3 regions of the Rhodococcus baikonurensis genome follow, and region 1 is predicted to be linked to each of the others. Evidence: riboswitches for the same ligand, from Rfam matches in the RefSeq annotation. Region 1 holds a riboswitch; each other region holds the start of a gene.
The links. A riboswitch is a leader RNA that binds a small molecule or an ion and turns the genes downstream of it on or off. The one in region 1 is predicted to bind S-adenosylmethionine.
Positions count from the first base shown of each region.

Region 2: linked by a shared signal. The riboswitch ahead of ABWI03_RS26150 (aminotransferase class V-fold PLP-dependent enzyme) and the one ahead of ABWI03_RS14690 (bifunctional o-acetylhomoserine/o-acetylserine sulfhydrylase) in region 1 are both predicted to bind S-adenosylmethionine.
Region 3: linked by a shared signal. The riboswitch ahead of ABWI03_RS23220 (LLM class flavin-dependent oxidoreductase) and the one ahead of ABWI03_RS14690 (bifunctional o-acetylhomoserine/o-acetylserine sulfhydrylase) in region 1 are both predicted to bind S-adenosylmethionine.

Region 1 covers NZ_JBEUOQ010000005.1:280,062-283,331, forward strand. The annotation lists gene ABWI03_RS14685 (NADP-dependent isocitrate dehydrogenase) at 95-1,318, opposite strand; SAM riboswitch class IV at 1,624-1,764, shown strand; gene ABWI03_RS14690 (bifunctional o-acetylhomoserine/o-acetylserine sulfhydrylase) at 1,908-3,233, shown strand; gene metX (homoserine O-acetyltransferase MetX) at 3,230-3,270, shown strand, end outside.
Region 2 covers NZ_JBEUOQ010000014.1:26,819-30,088, forward strand. The annotation lists gene ABWI03_RS26145 (PucR family transcriptional regulator) at 1-1,382, shown strand, start outside; SAM riboswitch class IV at 1,443-1,557, shown strand; gene ABWI03_RS26150 (aminotransferase class V-fold PLP-dependent enzyme) at 1,611-2,936, shown strand; gene ABWI03_RS26155 (LLM class oxidoreductase) at 3,147-3,270, shown strand, end outside.
Region 3 covers NZ_JBEUOQ010000011.1:9,195-12,464, reverse strand. The annotation lists gene ABWI03_RS23225 (NtaA/DmoA family FMN-dependent monooxygenase) at 1-395, opposite strand, end outside; gene ABWI03_RS23220 (LLM class flavin-dependent oxidoreductase) at 416-1,762, opposite strand; SAM riboswitch class IV at 1,745-1,858, opposite strand; gene ABWI03_RS23215 (phosphodiesterase) at 1,937-2,842, opposite strand; gene ABWI03_RS23210 (dicarboxylate/amino acid:cation symporter) at 3,182-3,270, shown strand, end outside.

The DNA of each region.
Region 1 (3,270 bases):
AGTGAGAGCGGGTGAGTTCACTCACGTGAGACCACGAACACAAATGGGACGCCCGGTTTCCCGGACGTCCCATCTGAAAGGTGAAGCGGTGAATCTACTTCGCGGCCATGGCCTTCTGCAGGTTCACGTCGAGTGCGCCGAGGAACTCCTCGGTGGTCAGGTAGCCCTGATCGCCGCCGACCAGCATCGAGAGGTCCTTGGTCATCTGGCCGCTTTCGACGGTCTTGATGACAACGTCTTCGAGCGCCTGCGCGAAGCCGATGACCTCAGGGGTGCTGTCGAGCTTGCCACGATGCTCGAGCCCGCGGGTCCACGCGAAGATGGACGCGATCGGGTTGGTCGAGGTGGGCTTGCCCTGCTGGTGCTGACGGTAGTGACGCGTCACGGTGCCGTGAGCAGCCTCTGCCTCACAGGTCTTTCCGTCCGGTGTCAGCAGAACCGACGTCATGAGGCCGAGCGAGCCGAAGCCCTGGGCCACGGTGTCGGACTGGACGTCGCCGTCGTAGTTCTTGCATGCCCAGACGTAGCCGCCCTCCCACTTGAGTGCGGAAGCGACCATGTCGTCGATGAGGCGGTGCTCGTAGGTCAGACCTGCGGCATCGAACTCAGCCTTGAACTCGGTCTCGTAGACGTGCTGGAAGATGTCCTTGAAGGCACCGTCGTACGCCTTGAGAATGGTGTTCTTGGTGGACAGGTACACCGGGTAGTTCTGCTGCAGTCCGTAGGTGAGCGACGCGCGAGCGAAGTCACGGATGGACGTGGTGAAGTTGTACTGCCCCTGGACGACGCCGCCCTCTTCGGGGAAGTTGACCAGTTCGTGCTCGATCGGTGCGCTGCCGTCCTCAGGCGTGTAGGTGATCATCACCTTGCCGGGGCCGGGGACCTTGAAGTCTGTGGCGCGGTACTGGTCGCCGAATGCGTGACGGCCGATGATGATCGGCTTGGTCCAGCCCGGAACGAGTCGCGGAACGTTGGAGATGATGATCGGTGCGCGGAAGATCGTGCCGCCGAGAATGTTGCGGATCGTTCCGTTCGGGGAACGCCACATCTTCTTGAGACCGAATTCCTCGACACGTGCCTCGTCCGGCGTGATCGTGGCGCATTTGACGCCGACGCCGTGCTTCTGGATCGCGTGCGCTGCGTCGATGGTGACCTGGTCGTCGGTCTCGTCGCGGTACTCGATACCGAGGTCGTAGTACTCGAGGTTCACATCGAGATACGGATGGATCAACTTGTCTTTGATGAACTGCCAGATAATGCGCGTCATCTCATCGCCGTCGAGTTCGACGACGGTGCCCTCAACCTTGATTTTGGACATGGGTGCTTCGCGTCCTCCTAGGAAGTTTCCCTGGTTACACGGTTGCGGTCACACTTTGTGAGTGGGTCCGCGAACGGTTCGATTATCAAACCTAGACGGTGTGGACTGATCTCGGGAGATGAGTCCCAAACAAGACAAGCGTACTGCTAACCCGTGAGGCTGCAACCGGCAGGTCCACCCACCGGTCTCTACTCGCGAGTAACTTTTGCCTGCTAGTGGGCTGCGTCGCTCTGTCTCGCGTGCGGTCGCGGCTCACATTTCGCCCCGTGTCAGGACTGCGCTCACTTCCCGGTAGAATCCGACTTGGTCATGAGTGCCAGCGTCAAGCCCCGGCTCGCTGGACGGCAACCCTCCAACCGCGGTGGGGTGCCCCGGGTGATGACCAGGTTTCCCGACGTGGATCTGCTCACGCAGTTCCACCGCAATTCGGGTGACAAGCGCGGGTCCGACAGGGACGGACCCCAGACCGGGCCGAGCCCCACGGAGGTAACTCAGTATGTGTCGCACTTGTAGATAGACCCCAGCACGGGGCGGCGATCCTTCGCCCCCGTCCGACATCTATCCGTCAGACCACTGGAGTGAACAAATCATGACCGACAACACAGCCGACGCCGCAGCAACTTCTGATCCGACCGCCAACTGGTCGTTCGAGACAAAGCAGGTGCACGCCGGGCAAACAGCGGACACCGCCACCAATGCGCGCGCTCTGCCGATCTACCAGACCACCAGCTACGTCTTCGACAGCACCGATCACGCTGCGGCACTGTTCGGCCTCGCCGAGCCGGGCAACATCTACACGCGGATCATGAATCCCACACAGGACGCCGTCGAGCAGCGCATCGCCGCCCTCGAAGGCGGAGTCGCCGCACTCCTGCTGTCCTCGGGTCAGGCTGCCGAGACCATCGCGATCCTCAACATTGCCGAGGCCGGCGACCACATCGTCTCCAGCCCGTACCTGTACGGCGGCACGTACAACCTCCTGCATTACACGCTTCGCAAGCTGGGCATCGAAGTCACGTTCGTCGAGGATCCCGACGATCTCGAGCAATGGCGCGACGCCATTCGCCCGAACACGAAGGCCTTCTACGGCGAGACGATCGCCAATCCCAAGAACCACATCCTCGATCTCCCAGGAATCTCGTCGTTGGCCCACGAGAACGGTCTCCCGTTGATCGTGGACAACACCGTTGCGACGCCGTACCTGCTCCGCCCACTCGAGCACGGCGCCGACATCGTCGTTCACTCCGCCACCAAATACCTTGGCGGACACGGCACAGCAATCGCCGGCGTCATCGTCGACGGTGGCACCTTCGACTGGACGCAGGGTCGCCACACGAACTTCACGACGCCTGATCCCAGCTACCACGGCGTCACCTTCGCAGACCTCGGCGCGCCGGCATTTGCACTCAAGGCGCGCGTCCAGCTGCTGCGTGATCTCGGCTCCGCCGTGGCGCCCTTCAACGCGTTCCTCATCGCGCAGGGCATCGAAACCTTGAGCCTGCGCATCGAGCGTCACGTGTCCAATGCACAAAAGGTCGCCGAATTCCTCGACGGCCACGGCGAGGTGGCCTCCGTTTCCTACGCGGGACTCCCGTCCTCACCATGGTTCGAACGCGGAAAGCAGCTGACGCCCAAGGGAACCGGCGCCATCGTCACCTTCGAACTGCCCGGCGGTATCGATGCGGGCAAGACGTTCGTCAACGCCCTGACGCTGCACAGCCACGTCGCCAACATCGGTGACGTTCGCTCACTCGTCATCCACCCTGCCTCGACGACGCATTCGCAGCTCACCCCCGAAGAGCAGCTAGCCTCCGGTGTCACACCCGGGCTCGTCCGCCTCGCGGTCGGAATCGAAGGAATCGACGACATCCTCGCCGATCTCACCGTCGGCCTGGCTGCGGTGGCAAACTCGTGACCGTGAACGAATTGGAGCCCAGGATCGACCTCCTCCC
Region 2 (3,270 bases), on a different contig from region 1:
GATCGGTTCTGGTGATTCTCGATCGAATCGATGTGGGGGAGTGGAGATTCGATGCGCTCCTTCGACGCACGGCAGCGACCGGGTGCCAGGTAGTCGCTGTTCACAGCACTGCGGCCGGGGATGTGAGTCTCTCGTTGCTCGCGGATCGGCTCGGGCTGGTGGTGCTCGGGGTCTCCGACCCTTGGCAGTTCAGCGTGGATCTTCGTGATCTTCTCTCGAATTCGCGTGCGGTGATGGCTGACGCAGTACTGCGGGCGACACACGCGGGCCAACGAGCCGGCGGAAGCGTCGAGAATCTTCTGTCGGTGTTACTGAACACCTTTCAGCGTTCGTTCATTCTCCTGGACTCGTCCGGACGTCCGCTGACGGGCGCTGAGCTCTTGTCAGAGGCTGATCGAGCAGGCGCGGGTACTTTGTCGGGTCGTGGGGCACCGACCACCGTCGAGTTGGACTCCGGTGGGGTCCTGATCGCGTGCCCGGTGATGTCCGGCGCGGCCAGAGAGCCCTGGCTGGCTGTACTGCTTCCGGTGCGACAGAGCGTCGAAGAGGCCTCTCTCTCAGTGGTTCTCGACGTTGCCTCGTTGGCTGTCGGGCACCGCCTGGCCGTTGCACGCATGGTCGACGAGCGTGAAGCGCGCCGGCGCAGCGCGTTGCTCGGTGAACTGATCGACACGTCCGCAGACGCCACACCCGGACTGCTCCGGCGCGCACTCGACGCGGGTTGGGTGCTGGACGGATGGCACATCGGCATCAAAGTCCTGGCGGTGGGTGAGGTCGACCTGGTCGCCAGGCGCAGTGAAGTTGCAGACGCCCTCGCCGCCGAGGGGATCGACGCCACTGTCGTCGAACAGGCTGACGGCTGGGCGGCGTGGACGACTCTGCCAGGTGAGCCGCGTCCGGAGGCGATCACCAGGATTGCCGAGAGTATTCGTGCAGGTCAAGCCCGATTGGGGCCCACCATGGAGACATGGGTGGGAGTGGGACGCGCGCACGATGGGCCAGCCGGAATCGGAGCGTCTCTGTCGGAGGCGGGGGATGCCTCTCGGCTCGCCGGTTCCCGGTCGCAAACGGGCCGATTCCTGCACGTGGACCGGCTGGGGTTGGCGCAGTTGCTACTGGCGTGGACGCGAACCGACACGTTTCAGCCCGCGGCCGCGGCACTGCTCGCGCCGCTACGAGATGCGAGTGGGGAGTTGCTGGAGACGCTCTCGACGTACCTCGACGAAGAATCGTCTCTGGCTCATACCGCCACTCGAATGGGCTTGCACCGCAACACCGTATCGAGTCGTATCGATCGAATTCAGCGACTTCTCTCGGTGGATCTGGCCGATCCGGAAACCAGGCTTGCGCTCCACCTCGCCTGTCGGACGATCGCGCCGTGACGACGGTCTTCCCAGCTTCGTCTTGACAAGCACGGGAGGTTCCTGCCATCCTCGTTGCCAGGTCACGAGTACCAGTGTTCAGCCCCGGCTTGCTGGTCGGCAACCCTCCTCCGCGGTGGGGTGCTCCGGGTGACGACCCGGCTGCGTTCGAAAACGAATGCGGCAAGCGCGGACTCTTCCGGGGCCATCTCCCGACGAACGAGTCCTTGAACGTGAGGATTGTCTTCGATGACTGCTGTATTGAGTGCCGACACCTGCTGCACCGCTCCGATCGCCAAGGTTTCGGGTGCCGACCTGCAGGTTCCGCTGGTTCAGGGCGGCGAATGCTCCTACGCCAACTTCGACTACGCCGCGAGCGCGCCGGCATTGGCCCAGGTCACCGACCGTATCGCCGAGTTGTTGCCGACGTACGCCAGTGTTCACCGCGGTGCCGGCTACGCGTCCCGGATCTCCACGCTCACCTACGAGAACGCTCGTGAATCCGTTGCCCGTTTCGTGAACTGTGCCGACGATCAGGTCGTCGTCTTCACGCGGAACACCACTGATTCGCTGAACTTGCTGGCCCAGTGCGTCCCCGGCAGCACCGTTGTCCTCGACGTCGAGCATCACGCAAACCTGTTGCCGTGGAACGACGCTCGTATCGTCACCGCTGCAGACACCATCGAAGAGACGATCGAGCGGCTGATCGGTGAACTGTGCACCAAGCCTGCTGCGCTGCTCGCAATCACCGGCGCCTCCAACGTGACCGGCGAGATCCTGCCGATTGCACGCTTGGCCGACATCGCGCACCGTTGCGGCGCACGTATTCTCGTCGACGCTGCTCAGTTGGCTCCCCACCGTCGCATCGACCTGCAGGAATGCGGCGTCGACTACGCGGCGTTCTCGGGCCACAAGCTCTACGCGCCGTTCGGCGCCGGCGTACTGGTCGGACGCCGTGACTGGCTCGACGAAGCTCAGCCGTACCTCGCCGGCGGAGGCGCCGTGCGTGAGGTGACCGTCGAGTCCACCGAATGGGCTTGCGCGCCTGCACGTCATGAGGCCGGTTCCCCCAACGTGCTCGGTGCGGCAGCAATCGCGACCGCATGCGAAACCCTGCACGCCCTGGACTTCGACGTCATCGCCGAGCATGAGAAGGCACTCACCGCACAGCTCACCTACGGATTATCCGCCATCGAGGGAGTCTCGTTGGTGCGACTGTGGAACGACGCACCGGACGCCGTCGGAATCGTCACCTTCACCGTCGACGGATTCGAAGCCGGCGAGATCGCCGCATTCCTGTCCGCAGAACACGGCATCGGAGTTCGCGACGGTCGCTTCTGCGCACACCCGGTTCTCGCGCGCCTCGGTCTCTCCGGCGGCGCCGTCCGCGCCAGCCTCGGGCTCGGTAGCAGTTCGGACGACGTGACGCGCTTGGTCGACGCCGTGAACATCCTGGTTTCGAATCAGCGTGATTGGAAGTACGCGAAGACGGCCGGAGCGTGGAACCCCGTGCCCGAGACCCGCCCCTTCCTCGGAGCTGCCGACGACAACGCCGGCGCAGCCGAGTGCGTCTGAGCTGAGCTCGGTCCCCGAAAACTCGAATGGACAACTAGCATGGCAGCCATGGCACCAGCGGATTTTCCCGCCACCCCTTCGAGAGTGAGCATCACTCTCGGTCAGTGGTGCCGTCGTCATGTCGATCTGTGCCGTACCTCGTCAGGAATGTGTTCGAGCTGACGATTCGTCTCGCTCATCCCACACTTTTCTGATTTTCGGAGGTCGCACATGTCTTCACTCGCTTCGCATTCTCTGCACGTGGCGGTCGAGTTGACCGGATCCGGTCACCATCCGGCCGCTGAGGGCGCACCAGGAAACCTGCCGATCATCGGCGGCGACTACTGGGTTGACC
Region 3 (3,270 bases), on a different contig from region 1:
AACGAGGTGACGACGTTCCAGGCGGCGCGGCCACCGGACAACTGGTCGAGCGTCGCGAATTGGCGGGCCAGTTCGTACGGCTCGTTGAACGTGGCGTTGATGGTGCCGGCCAAGCCGAGGTGTTCGGTTACTGCCGCCAACGATGCAAGGACTGTGAAGGTGTCCGGCCTACCGATGATGTCCTGATCGAATATCTGTCCCGCACGTTCACGAAGGGCGAGACCTTCGGCGAGGAAGAAGAAGTCGAACTTCCCACGCTCGGCGGTTCGAGCAGTGTGTTCGAAGGAATCGAACTCGATCTGGCTGCCCGCCTGCGGATCCCACCATGCAGTGTGATGGTTGACGCCGCCGAGGTAGGCGCCGAGGATGACCTGCTTACGCTTCTGAGAACTCATGAAAATGTATTCCTCGTCTGTCAGGCGGCCGGAGTACCGGCGGCGTAGCGGTTGGGAACGTCGATGGGTAGACCAAGTAGTCCGCGAAGATTCGTCTGCGGATACTCGGTACGGAATGCGCTGCGCCGCTGCAATTCAGGCACCAGCTCACCTGCGATCGCGTCGAGGTCGTCCACGAGGACGCCCGGCCGCAACCGGAAGCCGCCGATTCCCAACTGCTGCCACCGGAGCAGGAGATCCGCCAACTCAGCAGCGGATCCGGTGAAGGTCAGTGCGTCCGAACGGTATTCGGCGCCGGCCTGCGCGTCGAGGCGAGCGAGTCGTTCCTTCCCTGTTTCTTCGGTCGTATCGAAGAAGACGACGATGTCGGTGAAGACCCGAAGCGCTTCGCCGGTGCGCTGCACGTGTTCTTCGGCGGCTCGCACTTCACCCAGGATTGCCGTGACCTGCTCGTCGTCGAACGGCGTCACGAACACCAGGTCGGCCGTCCGCGCCGCCAGCTCGTATGCGACCCGCTGATGAGCCAATGCGGTGACGACGGGATGGCCCTGCGGCGGGCGCGGTGTAACCGACGGTCCACGAACCGAGAGGTACTTTCCTTCGAAGTCGATGTAGTGCAGCTTGTCCCGGTCGAGGAATCGACGCTGTTCGACATCGCGGATCTCGGCGTCGTCCTCCCAACTGTCCCAGAGTCTCCGGACGACGTCAGCTGCCTCCGCAGCTTCGTCGAACAGGTCGCGCACGAAGTCCGGGAGGACGCCGGAAACGATCGACTGACGGTCGGCATCGGTGAGGGCCGGGATGTCGCGACGCCCGAACTGTGCTGCCTCGGGTTCCGACACCGACACCTTCACCTGCCACCCGGCGCGACCACGCGAGGTGTAATCCAGCGTGGCAACGGCTTTGGACACGTGGAACGGCTCGGTGTGAATGGTGGTGATGGTCGGGATCAAGCCGATGTTGCTCGTGATCGGTGCCAGGCGGGCGGCCACGAGATGCGCATCGAGCCGAGCACGTACCCGATCAACCGCGTCGTCGACGGGTTCGAGTGGGTTGGCCGGCACCGAGAGACTGTCCTCGATGGTGACGAAATCGAGCAGACCGCGCTCGGCGGTCGTCACCACGTCGGTCCAATACGACGCGCTGAACAGTTCACTCGGGCGCGAGTGTGGCTCTCGCCAGGCTGCAGGGTGCCAACCGGCACCGTCCAGCGCTACGGCGAGATGCAACGGAGCAAGATGAGAGGAGGGGGTGGAGGTCATCGGCGCATACTCCTGTTCGAGAACTACTCGGGAGCGCACAGTGCCGACCGCAGAAACCGTCAGCACCTGGCTGACGGTTCTCGTGGCGACTGCCGCTTGCGACACGCACCGCGCGTGTCGCCAGGTGTGATTCCGGGGCACCCCATCGGCATGAAGGGTTGCCGTCCAGCTAGCCGGTCCTTGTTGCTGGAGCTCTGCACCTACCTCGACGGTAGTGAGTACGCGACCGCCCGGCAATCGCCCAGAACTGCGCGGGGGTGCCGGAAACCGCCTGCCACCTCAGACGATCGAGCGGCCTGCCTTTTCGCTCTCGCGGATTCGAATACCGGCAGCGCCGAGCCTGCGGGCACCCTCGGCCGCGTCGACGGGCTCACCGACCGTCACGTGCGCACCGAGTGGAACGACCGAATGAACGATTGTCTCGTCGTACACGTGCACCAGGTTGCACCCCTGAGCCCCGTCACGACCACGCTGCCCACCGACTTCCACGTTCAAGTCCTGGGTGTAACACGTCGACGACGCCACGGATACCGGAATGCCGGCAAACGTCGCCGTCGTCGAATAGTGCAGGTGCCCGGCAAGAATCGCTCGGACGTCGCTGCCACGCAATACGTCTGACAACCGGGACTGATCGCGCAACTCCACCAGAACGGCGAGATCCTGAATGCACGGAACCGGCGGATGATGCAGCGCCAGAATTGTTCCGTCGGGCGCCGACACCGCCAATTCTGCTCGTAGCCAATCCAATTGACGATCCGTGATCTCACCGTAGTGATGACCGGGAACCGACGAATCCAGGGTGATCACCCGCAGTCCGTCAAGGTCGTAGACGTTGTCGACGGGATGATCGGTGGCGTCCTCGCCCAACAGCAACGATCTGAACGTAGGGCGGTCGTCGTGATTGCCCATCGCCCAGACGACCTGCGCATCGATCTCGGCCGCCACAGGTTCCACGATGGCTTTCAATTCCGCGTATGCGTCGGGGTGCCCCTGGTCGGTCAGGTCGCCGGTGAATATCAGTGCGTCCGGGCGTGCGCCCGAGGCCACGATCCCGCTGAGCACTTCGCGCAATCTCGTCGACGCATCCACGGCGTCGTACAACTCCCCCTGAGCCACCAGATGCGTGTCACTGAGGTGCACCAGGAAATGCTTCGGACGCGGGTACTCGGCATTCCGAACGCTCATCGGTCTCTCGCTTCCGCTTGCCGACGCGTAGGCGCCGGTGCGGCACCTACTGATCGTCGAGACTAGTCAACCGACCAACAGTGACTGATCGGGGCACGCCCGACGAACACGAAGCGAACTCCCGCGACCACCCTCGGGATCGAGTAGTTGAAGCTGCGAGTAGTGTGTGGACAGTGTTGTTCCTGACCAGTCGGCGTTACGTCGACCTTCGCCTGCAGGCGAGCGCAATGTGTCCGCGCTCGCTCTGACCTGACGCGTACCAGGAAACATTTCTTCGAATCTGCCCGGCCTCTGGTGCCGCGCTGCGTTTCGCTCCCATGATTTTCGAAAGGCATAGTCATGCCCAGCTCCACCTCCACCGGCGTGCCGGAAAAGTCCACGTCCCGTTTTCCGTCCTGGGCGACGGCATTCGGACCGCAGATCGTCGC